DNA from 3 places in the Pseudomonas sp. m6p genome. Region 1 is predicted to be linked to each of the others. Evidence: predicted binding sites of a transcription regulator. Region 1 holds the regulator's gene; each other region holds the start of a gene.
The links. Region 1 encodes sigma-54, which starts transcription at its own class of promoters, with help from an activator protein. Its sites were predicted from a motif close to ANTGGCATNNANNTTGCTNT; they were not measured.
Positions count from the first base shown of each region.

Region 2: glnA (glutamate--ammonia ligase) is a predicted target of sigma-54. The motif match lies at 1,736-1,755, and genes of this name have one in related genera.
Region 3: flgB (flagellar basal body rod protein FlgB) is a predicted target of sigma-54. The motif match lies at 1,826-1,845, and genes of this name have one in related genera.

Region 1 covers NZ_CM147084.1:183,275-186,549, reverse strand. Annotated here, with positions in the region: gene lptB (LPS export ABC transporter ATP-binding protein) at 1-191, shown strand, start outside; gene ACYZUM_RS00810 (RNA polymerase factor sigma-54) at 380-1,873, shown strand; gene hpf (ribosome hibernation-promoting factor, HPF/YfiA family) at 1,947-2,255, shown strand; gene ptsN (PTS IIA-like nitrogen regulatory protein PtsN) at 2,268-2,732, shown strand; gene rapZ (RNase adapter RapZ) at 2,735-3,275, shown strand, end outside.
Region 2 covers NZ_CM147084.1:6,289,666-6,292,940, reverse strand. Annotated here, with positions in the region: gene thiI (tRNA uracil 4-sulfurtransferase ThiI) at 67-1,521, opposite strand; gene glnA (glutamate--ammonia ligase) at 1,850-3,256, shown strand.
Region 3 covers NZ_CM147084.1:4,029,803-4,033,077, forward strand. Annotated here, with positions in the region: gene flgE (flagellar hook protein FlgE) at 1-156, opposite strand, end outside; gene flgD (flagellar hook assembly protein FlgD) at 187-915, opposite strand; gene flgC (flagellar basal body rod protein FlgC) at 931-1,374, opposite strand; gene flgB (flagellar basal body rod protein FlgB) at 1,378-1,785, opposite strand; gene cheR (protein-glutamate O-methyltransferase CheR) at 2,124-2,951, opposite strand; gene ACYZUM_RS18300 (chemotaxis protein CheV) at 2,998-3,275, opposite strand, start outside.

The DNA.
Region 1 (3,275 bases):
TCATCCATCACCTCAAGGCCAAGGGCATCGGTGTGCTGATCACCGACCACAACGTGCGTGAGACGCTGGATATCTGCGAGACCGCCTACATCGTCAACGACGGTCAACTGATCGCTGAAGGCGATGCGGCAACCATCCTTGCCAACGATCTGGTGAAGGAAGTGTACCTGGGCCACGAGTTCCGCCTCTAAAGCGCGAGCGCATTCGGCCAGCCGTCCGGGTGCTGTAACGCTGAAGCGCTTTTTTTATACGCTTTATTGTTACAGCGCTCTAGGCAAACACGACAGTTTCAGGCATATAATTTGCTTAAGTTTGGCGCTTCGGCGCCCTGTAGTGGATGGCGCATGCGCGCCGGCGAATAAGGTGTTAAGCCCCTGCCATGAAACCATCGCTAGTCTTGAGAATGGGCCAGCAGCTGACGATGACACCGCAGCTGCAACAGGCCATCCGCCTGCTCCAATTGTCGACCCTGGACCTGCAACAGGAAATCCAGGAGGCCCTGGAATCCAATCCGATGCTCGAGCGCCAGGAAGAAGGCGACGACTTCGACAACTCCGATCCATTGGCCGACAACGCCGAACAAAAAACCAACACCGAGATTCAGGAACCTTCCTATCAGGAAACCGCCCCGACGGTGGACAACCTGGAGGAAGGCGAATGGAACGAGCGCATTCCTAACGAATTGCCCGTTGATACCGCCTGGGAAGACGTCTACCAGACCAGCGCCAGCAGCCTGCCCAGCAGCGATGACGATGAGTGGGACTTCACCACCCGCACCTCCGCCGGGGAAAGCCTGCAAAGCCATCTGCTGTGGCAACTGAACCTGGCGCCGATGTCCGACACCGACCGCCTGATCGCCGTGACCCTGATCGATTGCATCAACAATCAGGGCTACCTCGACGAAACCCTCGAAGAAATTCTCGACGCCTTTGATCCGGAACTCGACATCGAGCTGGACGAGATCGAAGCCGTCCTGCATCGCATCCAGCAGTTCGAACCCGCCGGCATCGGCGCACGCAACCTCGGCGAATGCCTGTTGCTGCAACTGCGTCAGCTCCCGGCCAAGACTCCTTGGCTGAACGAGGCCAAGCGTCTGGTCAGCGATTACATCGATCTGCTTGGCAGTCGCGACTACAGCCAGCTGATGCGACGCATGAAGCTCAAGGAAGACGAGCTGCGTCAGGTCATCGAACTGGTGCAGAGCCTCAATCCGCGCCCGGGTTCACAGATCGAATCCACCGAAGCCGAGTACGTGGTGCCTGACGTGATTGTGCGCAAGGACAACGAACGCTGGCTGGTCGAGCTGAATCAGGAGTCGGTGCCTCGTCTGCGGGTCAATGCGCAGTATGCCGGCTTCGTGCGACGCGCCGACACCAGCGCCGACAACACCTTCATGCGCAACCAGTTGCAAGAGGCACGCTGGTTCATCAAGAGCCTGCAAAGCCGCAACGAAACCCTGATGAAGGTGGCCACCCAGATCGTCGAGCATCAGCGCGGCTTCCTGGAATACGGCGATGAAGCCATGAAACCGTTGGTCCTGCATGACATCGCCGAGGCGGTCGGCATGCACGAATCGACGATTTCCCGGGTCACCACGCAGAAATTCATGCATACCCCTCGGGGCATTTATGAACTGAAATACTTTTTCTCCAGCCACGTCAGCACCTCTGAAGGCGGTGAATGCTCCTCCACGGCGATCCGCGCGATCATCAAAAAACTGGTCGCGGCGGAAAATCAGAAAAAGCCATTGAGTGACAGCAAGATCGCTGGTTTACTGGAGGCACAAGGCATTCAGGTGGCTCGCCGCACCGTCGCCAAGTACCGCGAATCCCTCGGGATCGCGCCTTCGAGCGAACGCAAGCGGTTGATGTAAGCCACGTTACAGCGTTCCAGTGGCAGGCTATCCGGCCTGCCGCTTTATGCACTGGCAACGAAGGAGAAGCTGTATGCAAGTCAACATCAGTGGACACCAACTGGAAGTGACCGAACCTCTGCGCACCTACATCAACGAGAAACTCGAACGATTGGAGCGCCATTTCGACAAGATCACCAACGTGCAGGTCACGATGTGCGTCGAAAAGCTCAAGCAGAAAATCGAAGCCACCTTGCATATTCCCGGCAGCGAAGTGGTCGCCAACGCAGAAGATACCGACATGTATGCTGCGATCGACTCACTGACCGACAAGCTGGATCGCCAACTCAAAAAGCATAAGGAAAAGACCCAGAGCCTCCTCCAGGGCGCAACCGGTCGTTAACACCCCCAACCCATGATCCGACTTGAAAGTATCCTGACCCCCGGCCGTTCCCTGGTGAACGTGCCGGGCGGCAGTAAAAAGAAAGCCCTCGAACAGATTGCCAACCTCATCCATAAAGAAGTGCCGGATCTGGCCATGCAGGATGTGTTCGATGCGCTGATCGCCCGTGAGAAACTCGGTTCCACCGGTTTCGGCAACGGCATCGCCATTCCCCACTGTCGCCTCAAAGGCTGCGAAGCGCCTATCAGCGCATTGATGCACCTTGATGCCCCCATCGATTTCGATGCCATCGACGGCGCTCCGGTTGACTTGCTGTTTGTCCTGCTGGTCCCGGAAGCGGCCACCGATGCTCACCTGGAATTACTGCGCCAGATCGCCAGCATGCTCGATCGCAAGGAAGTGCGCGAAAAACTGCGCAGCGCACCGAGTAACGAAGCCTTGTATCAGGTCGTCCTGAGCGAGCAGAACGGTCATTAATCATGCGTTTGATCATCGTCAGCGGCCGCTCCGGCTCGGGTAAAAGTACTGCCCTGGATGTCCTTGAGGACAACGGCTACTACTGCATCGACAACCTGCCGGCCGGCCTGCTGCCGGAACTCGCCGAACGCGCCCTGATTCATACCGAGCTGGCCCAGCCGCTGGTGGCCGTGTCGATCGATGCACGCAATCTGCCGAGCCACCTGTCGCGTTTCCCCGAACTGCTTGAAGAAGTCCGTGCCCGGCACATCCAGTGCGATGTGTTGTATCTGGATGCCGACGAAGAAACGCTGCTCAAGCGCTTCTCGGAAACCCGCCGGCGCCATCCGCTGAGCACTGCCAATCGTTCGCTGGCCGAAGCGATTCAAGACGAGACGGCCCTGCTGGGCCCGATTGCGGACCTGGCCGACCTCAAGGTCAATACTACCAACCTGAATCTGTACCAACTGCGTGACACCATCAAGTTGCGCCTGCTGAACCAGCCGGAGCCGGGCACGGCATTTCTGGTCGAGTCGTTCGGCTTCAAGCGCGGCATGCCGGTGG
Region 2 (3,275 bases), 640 kb from region 1:
CGTTACAGCTTGACGGCGGTGTCGGGGGGCCGGTGACGCAGGCCACAGGCAAACAGCCCCGGGCACTTAGCTCGGTCGATAAACGCGCACATTGGCATGCCCCTCACTGAGCAAATGGTGAGCATGCAGGCGACTCATCACGCCTTTGTCGCAATACAGCAGGTACTGGCGAGTCGGATCCAGCTCCTTGAAACGAGCGTTCACTGCATAGAACGGCATCGTCTGTACTTCTATGCCGGCGAGTTCCAGTGGGTCATCCTCGGCCGCATCCGGGTGACGGATGTCGATGACGATCTGACCGGCCAGCGCTTCGCCGACTTCTTCGATCTGCAAGTCCTGGCCCAATTCGTCGATCACTCGATCGATCGGCACCAGTTTGGCGTTTTCGAGCGCACGCTCGAGGACCGCCATGTCGAATTCTTTCTCTTCGTGCTCAACACGGTGGCGCTTGGCGGCGGTCTTCGGATTGACCGAGATGACCCCGCAGTACTCCGGCATGTGCCGGGCGAAATCGGCGGTGCCGATCTCGTTGGCCGTGTCGATGATGTCCTGCTTGTGCGCGACGATCAGCGGGCGCAGGACCAGTTTGTCGGTCACGCAGTCGATCACCGACAGGTTCGGCAGCGTCTGGCTCGATACCTGGGAAATCGCTTCGCCGGTGACCAGCGCGTCGATGTGCAGCCGGTCGGCAATGGCCGACGATGCGCGCAACATCATACGCTTCAATACGACGCCCATATGACTGTTATCGACTTTGCCGAGAATTTCGCCCAACACTTCTTCGAACGGAACACTGACAAATAGCACGCGTTGCGAGCTGCCGTACTTCTTCCAGATGAAATGCGCGACTTCCATCACGCCCAATTCGTGGGCACGTCCGCCCAGATTGAAGAAGCAGAAATGCGCCATCAGGCCGCGGCGCATGATCTGGTACGCGGCAACCGTCGAGTCAAAGCCGCCGGACATCAGTACCAGCGTCTGCTCCAGGGCGCCGAGCGGGTAACCGCCGATGCCGTTGTGCTGGCTGTGGATGACAAACAACCGTTGGTCGCGAACTTCGATGCGAACTTCGATTTCCGGGTCTTTGAGGTCGATTCCGGCGGCACCGCACTCACGACGCAGCTTGCTGCCGACGTATTTTTCGACGTCCATCGAGCTGAACGGATGCTTGCCTGCACGTTTGCAGCGCACCGAGAAAATCTTCCCGGCCAGCACATCGCCGTAGTGTTGTTTGCACTTCTCGGTGATGTCGTCGAAGTCGCCCAGCGGGTATTCGTCGATCTGCAGAAAGTGCGCGACACCGGGAGTACAAGTGAGGCGCTCGCCCATCTCTTTCAAGGCTTTGGGGTCAGTAACGCGGGTTTCCAGCTCGAGATTGTCCCACACACCGTTCACCACCACGGCCGGGTCCAGATCGCGGAGCACGGCGCGGATGTTCTTGGCCAGCTGGCGGATGAAACGCATCCGGACAGGGCGGCTTTTGATGGTGATCTCGGGGAAGACTTTTACGATTAGTTTCATGAAAACAGCGCGCGCAGGGCCAGCCGAAAAAGGGGGGCGCGGATTATAGCGGAAATTGCTCAAGGTTTAACCAGTTAATATGCAGAAGGTTTCACTTGCACCAAAACGGGTCATTTCTGATTTGAAGCGCTACATTAAGGGGCGATAATTTCGCCTTTATGGCGCTTTCTTGCTTTGAAAGCGTGAAATTGGGGCAAAAAACCCATGCTGGGGCACTGGCATGCAATTTGCTCCCTTGTGAGGCAGGTTGCCTTGGCAGAGTATCTGCGCCGGCATCACCCAAATTAAGGGCATCCACTACCAAGCCCTAAGCCACCCGGAGGACACTATGTCGAAGTCGGTTCAACTCATCAAAGATCATGACGTCAAGTGGATTGATCTGCGCTTCACGGACACCAAAGGCACTCAGCACCACGTGACCATGCCGGCTCGCGATGCGCTGGAAGACGACTTCTTCGAAGTCGGCAAGATGTTCGACGGTTCCTCCATCGCTGGCTGGAAAGGCATCGAAGCCTCCGACATGATCCTGCTGCCGGACGACGATACTGCCGTACTCGACCCGTTCACCGAAGACGCGACCCTGATCCTGGTTTGCGACATCATCGAACCTTCGACCATGCAAGGTTACGATCGCGACCCGCGCGCCATCGCGCACCGCGCCGAGGAATACCTGAAGACCACCGGTATCGGTGACACCGTCTTCGCCGGTCCAGAACCAGAATTCTTCATCTTCGACGAAGTGAAGTTCAAGTCCGACATCTCCGGCTCGATGTTCAAAATCTACTCCGAGCAAGGTTCGTGGATGTCCGACCAGGACATCGAAGGCGGCAACAAAGGCCACCGTCCTGGTATCAAAGGCGGCTATTTCCCGGTTCCGCCGTTCGACCACGACCACGAAATCCGCACTGCCATGTGCAACGCACTGGAAGAGATGGGCCAGACCGTTGAAGTTCACCACCACGAAGTGGCGACTGCCGGTCAGAACGAAATCGGTGTCAAGTTCAACACCCTGGTGAAAAAAGCTGACGAAGTTCAGACCCTGAAATACGTTGTCCACAACGTTGCCGACGCTTACGGCCGCACTGCGACCTTCATGCCGAAGCCACTGTACGGCGACAACGGCTCGGGCATGCACGTACACATGTCCATCGCCAAAGACGGCAAGAACACCTTCGCTGGCGAAGGTTATGCCGGCCTGTCCGAAACCGCCCTGTACTTCATCGGCGGTATCATCAAACACGGTAAGGCCCTGAACGGCTTCACCAACCCGGCCACCAACTCCTACAAGCGTCTGGTGCCAGGTTTCGAAGCGCCAGTAATGCTGGCCTACTCGGCTCGCAACCGTTCCGCCTCGATCCGTATTCCTTACGTCAACAGCCCACGCGGCCGTCGTATCGAAGCTCGCTTCCCGGATCCGGCTGCCAACCCGTACCTGGCTTTCGCAGCACTGCTGATGGCCGGCCTGGACGGCATCCAGAACAAGATCCACCCAGGCGATGCCGCTGACAAAAACCTGTATGACCTGCCGCCTGAAGAGGCGAAAGAGATCCCACAAGTTTGCGGCAGCCTGAAAGAAGCCCTGGAAGAGCTGGACAAGGGCCGTGCGTTCCTGACCAAGGGCGGCGTATTCTCCGACGACTTCATCGACGCTTACATCGCGCTGAAATCCGAAGAAGAAATCAAGGTCCGTACCTTCGTACACCCACTGGAATATGAGCTGTACTACAGCTGCTGATCCGGTAGCGCCGCGCTGC
Region 3 (3,275 bases), 2.9 Mb from region 1:
GCTGCCGCTACCCAGGCGAGTGGCCGAGTAGACGTCTTCGAATTCTGCACGGGACGATTTGAAACCGGCGGTCGCGACGTTGGCGATGTTGTTGCCGGTCACGTCCAGTTGTTTGTTGGCTGCATAGAGACCGCTAAGGCCGATATTGAAAGACATATTCCACTCCTTTGTGCCGGTTAGTCGGCTCTATATACCAATGGTTTGTACTTTGGACAGGGCGACGGTGCCCTTGCCGGACAGGTTGAGCATCAACTCGCCACCGGTCTGGCTGATCGTCACGCTGTTGACCGTGGCTGGCAGGTAGGTCGCCATATCGGTCGAGGTGCCATTGATCGAGGCGTTGGCCTTGACGGTATAGGTACCGGTCTTCACCAGGTTGCCGTCCTTGTCCTTGCCGTCCCAGGTGAAGCTCGCGCTGCCTGCGGCGCGACTGCCCAGATCGAGGGTGCGAACGACCGCGCCGCTGCTGTCGGTAATGCTGACGGTGCCGCCGGCAATCGACGATGGAACGGTGACCGAACCGGTCATGCCTTTGCTCGGGTCGTCCAGTTGAACGGTGTTGGTCTGCACGATCACGTTGCGACCGACCAGCGACGACGCCTGCAGTGCCTGCGACGAGTTGTAATTGCCGGCCAGCGAGCTGACGGTGCTGTTGAGGGTGGTGATGCCCTCAAGGCTGCTGAACTGCGCCAGCTGCGCAACAAAGGCGCTGTTGTCCTGCGGGTCGAGCGGGTTCTGGTTTTTCAACTGGGTGACCAGCAATTGCAGGAACGCATCCTTGCCCAGGGCTTGGCCGCCGGTGGAGCTGTTGGTGGCCGAGGCAATGCCATCAGTGGTCGTACTGCTCGTTTTCTTCGAGGAGTTCGCCAGGATGTCATTCATGCTCAGGCTGCTGGTGGTATCGGAAACACTCATGGCAGTCGCCCCTTATTACTGACCGAGGGTCAGTACCTTCTGCATCATGGTTTTGGCGGTGTTCATCATTTCGGCGTTGGTCTGGAACGACCGGCTCGCGGAAATCATGTCAGCCATTTCTTCCACCACGTTGACGTTCGGGTAGTACACGTAGCCCTTGGCGTCAGCGGCCGGATGGTTCGGCTCGTAGCGTGCTTCGAGGTTGCTCTGGTCTTCGACCACGCCAAGTACCTGCACGCCCTGCCCTGCGGCGTCCTGGCTCTGGAACAGCGAGTTGCTGCCGCTGTTCTGGCCGCCCTGAAACATGGTGGCGAACACCGGGTGACGGGCGCGGTAGGTCTGGTCGATGCTCGACGAAACGGTTTCGGCGTTGGCGATGTTCGACGCCACGGTGTTCAGACGTGTGGTTTGTGCGCTCATGCCGCTGCCGGCAATGTTGAAAACGCTGGACAGGGACATGGATTACTCTCCGCGCAGGGCCGATACCAGCCCTTTGAATTTGCTGTTGAGCAGGGTGAAGCTGGCCTGGAAGCCCACGGCGTTTTCCGCGTAGTTGGACTGTTCCAGCTGAGCATCCACGGTGTTCTGGTCAATCGAAGGCTGCATCGGCGTGCGATACATCAGCGACTCGTCGCCATTGCCCAGGCCTTCAGCTTCGATGTGACGGCTGTTGGTCATGTTCAGGGCGATGGTGCCGTTGGCGTTTTTCTGGCTCTGTGCTTCGAGCACTTTGGAGAAGTCCAGATCCCGAGCCTTGTAGTTCGGGGTATCGGCGTTGGCGATGTTGTTGGCCAGCACTTCAGCGCGCTGGGCACGGAAACCCAATGCCTTTTCGTGAATGCCGAGCGCTTTATCGAAGCTGATGCTCATGTCGGGAACCTTCGGGTGAGCGGTTTTTCGTACCTGAGCTTTAGCAAGCGCCGTGCCAAACACAAAAACCCAGGTAAACCGGGGCTTTGCGGGGAATCGGCAAAGCGGCAATGCCAGAAAAGCGGCAACCGGTTTCCGCTGCCTGCCGCTTTTCTGCCGCTTCGTCCTGTTAACACCTCTCCCTGTAGGAGCTGCCGAAGGCTGCGATCTTTTGATCTTGATCCTTCAAAACAGGATCAAAAGATCGCAGCCTTCGGCAGCTCCTACATGAAACAAAGCATCAGGCATAAAAAAGGGAGCCCTTGGGGCTCCCGATTTTGTATGCCTGATGCTTTGTTTCACTTCGCCTGGTAAATGATCCCCGGACTGCACTGAACCATCTGGTAATGATCCGGCAAACCGTTCAGCGCTTCGGACGCGCCAAGGAACAGATAGCCGCCCGGCTTCAGCGTGCTGTGAATACGCAACAGGATGTCTTTCTTCACCTCGGCGGAGAAGTAGATCAGCACGTTGCGGCAGAACACGATGTCGAACTTGCCCAGACTGGCGTAGCTGTCGAGCAGGTTGAACGAACGGAATTCCACCCGGTTCTTGATCGGCGCCTTGATCACCCAGCGCCCCGGCCCTTTCGGGTCGAAGTAGCGCTGCAGGCGATCAGCGGACAGACCGCGACCGATGGCCAGGCTGTCGTACTCGCCGGTCTTGCAGTTGGTCAGCATGCTGCCGGACAGGTCGGTGGCAACGATCTGCACGCCCATCTTCAACTGACCAAGGTTGCTGCGCTCGAACTCGTCGATCGACATCGACAGCGAATACGGTTCCTGACCCGACGAGCATGCCGCCGACCAGATCCGCAGACGCTGGTTGGGGCTGGCCTTGATCGCCTCGGGCAGCACCTTGTTCTTCAAGACTTCAAACGGATAGGTGTCGCGAAACCACAGGGTTTCGTTGGTCGTCATGGCATCGACCACCTGCTCGCGCAAACCGCTGCGCGGCTGGGTCTGGATGCGCTGTACCAGCTCACCCAGGGACTTGATGCCTTGCTGCTCCATCAGTTTGTTGAGACGGCTCGAGACCAGGTACTGCTTGTTTTCACCGAGCAAAATGCCACAGGCTTTTTCCAGGAAGACCCGGAACTGTTCGAAATCCAAATTACCCGTAGACAATGATGCCGCCTCTTAAATCGTGTTGACCGCCAGGGGCAGAAGGCCCCTAGCTGATATCTGCTGCTTTGATCCGGTCGACTACCCGGGATGCCAGGTCATCAGGACGGAATTTGGCCAGGAAGTCATCGGCACCGACTTTCTTGACCATCGCCTGATTGAATACCCCCGACAACGAAGTATGCAGGATGATATGAAGCTTTTGCATGCGTGGATCGCTGCGGATTTCCGCCGTCAGGGTGTACCCGTCCATCTCCGGCATCTCGATGTCGGAAATCATCATCAGGAACTCTTCTTCCGGCTTCTTGCCCTCATCGACCAGCTTGC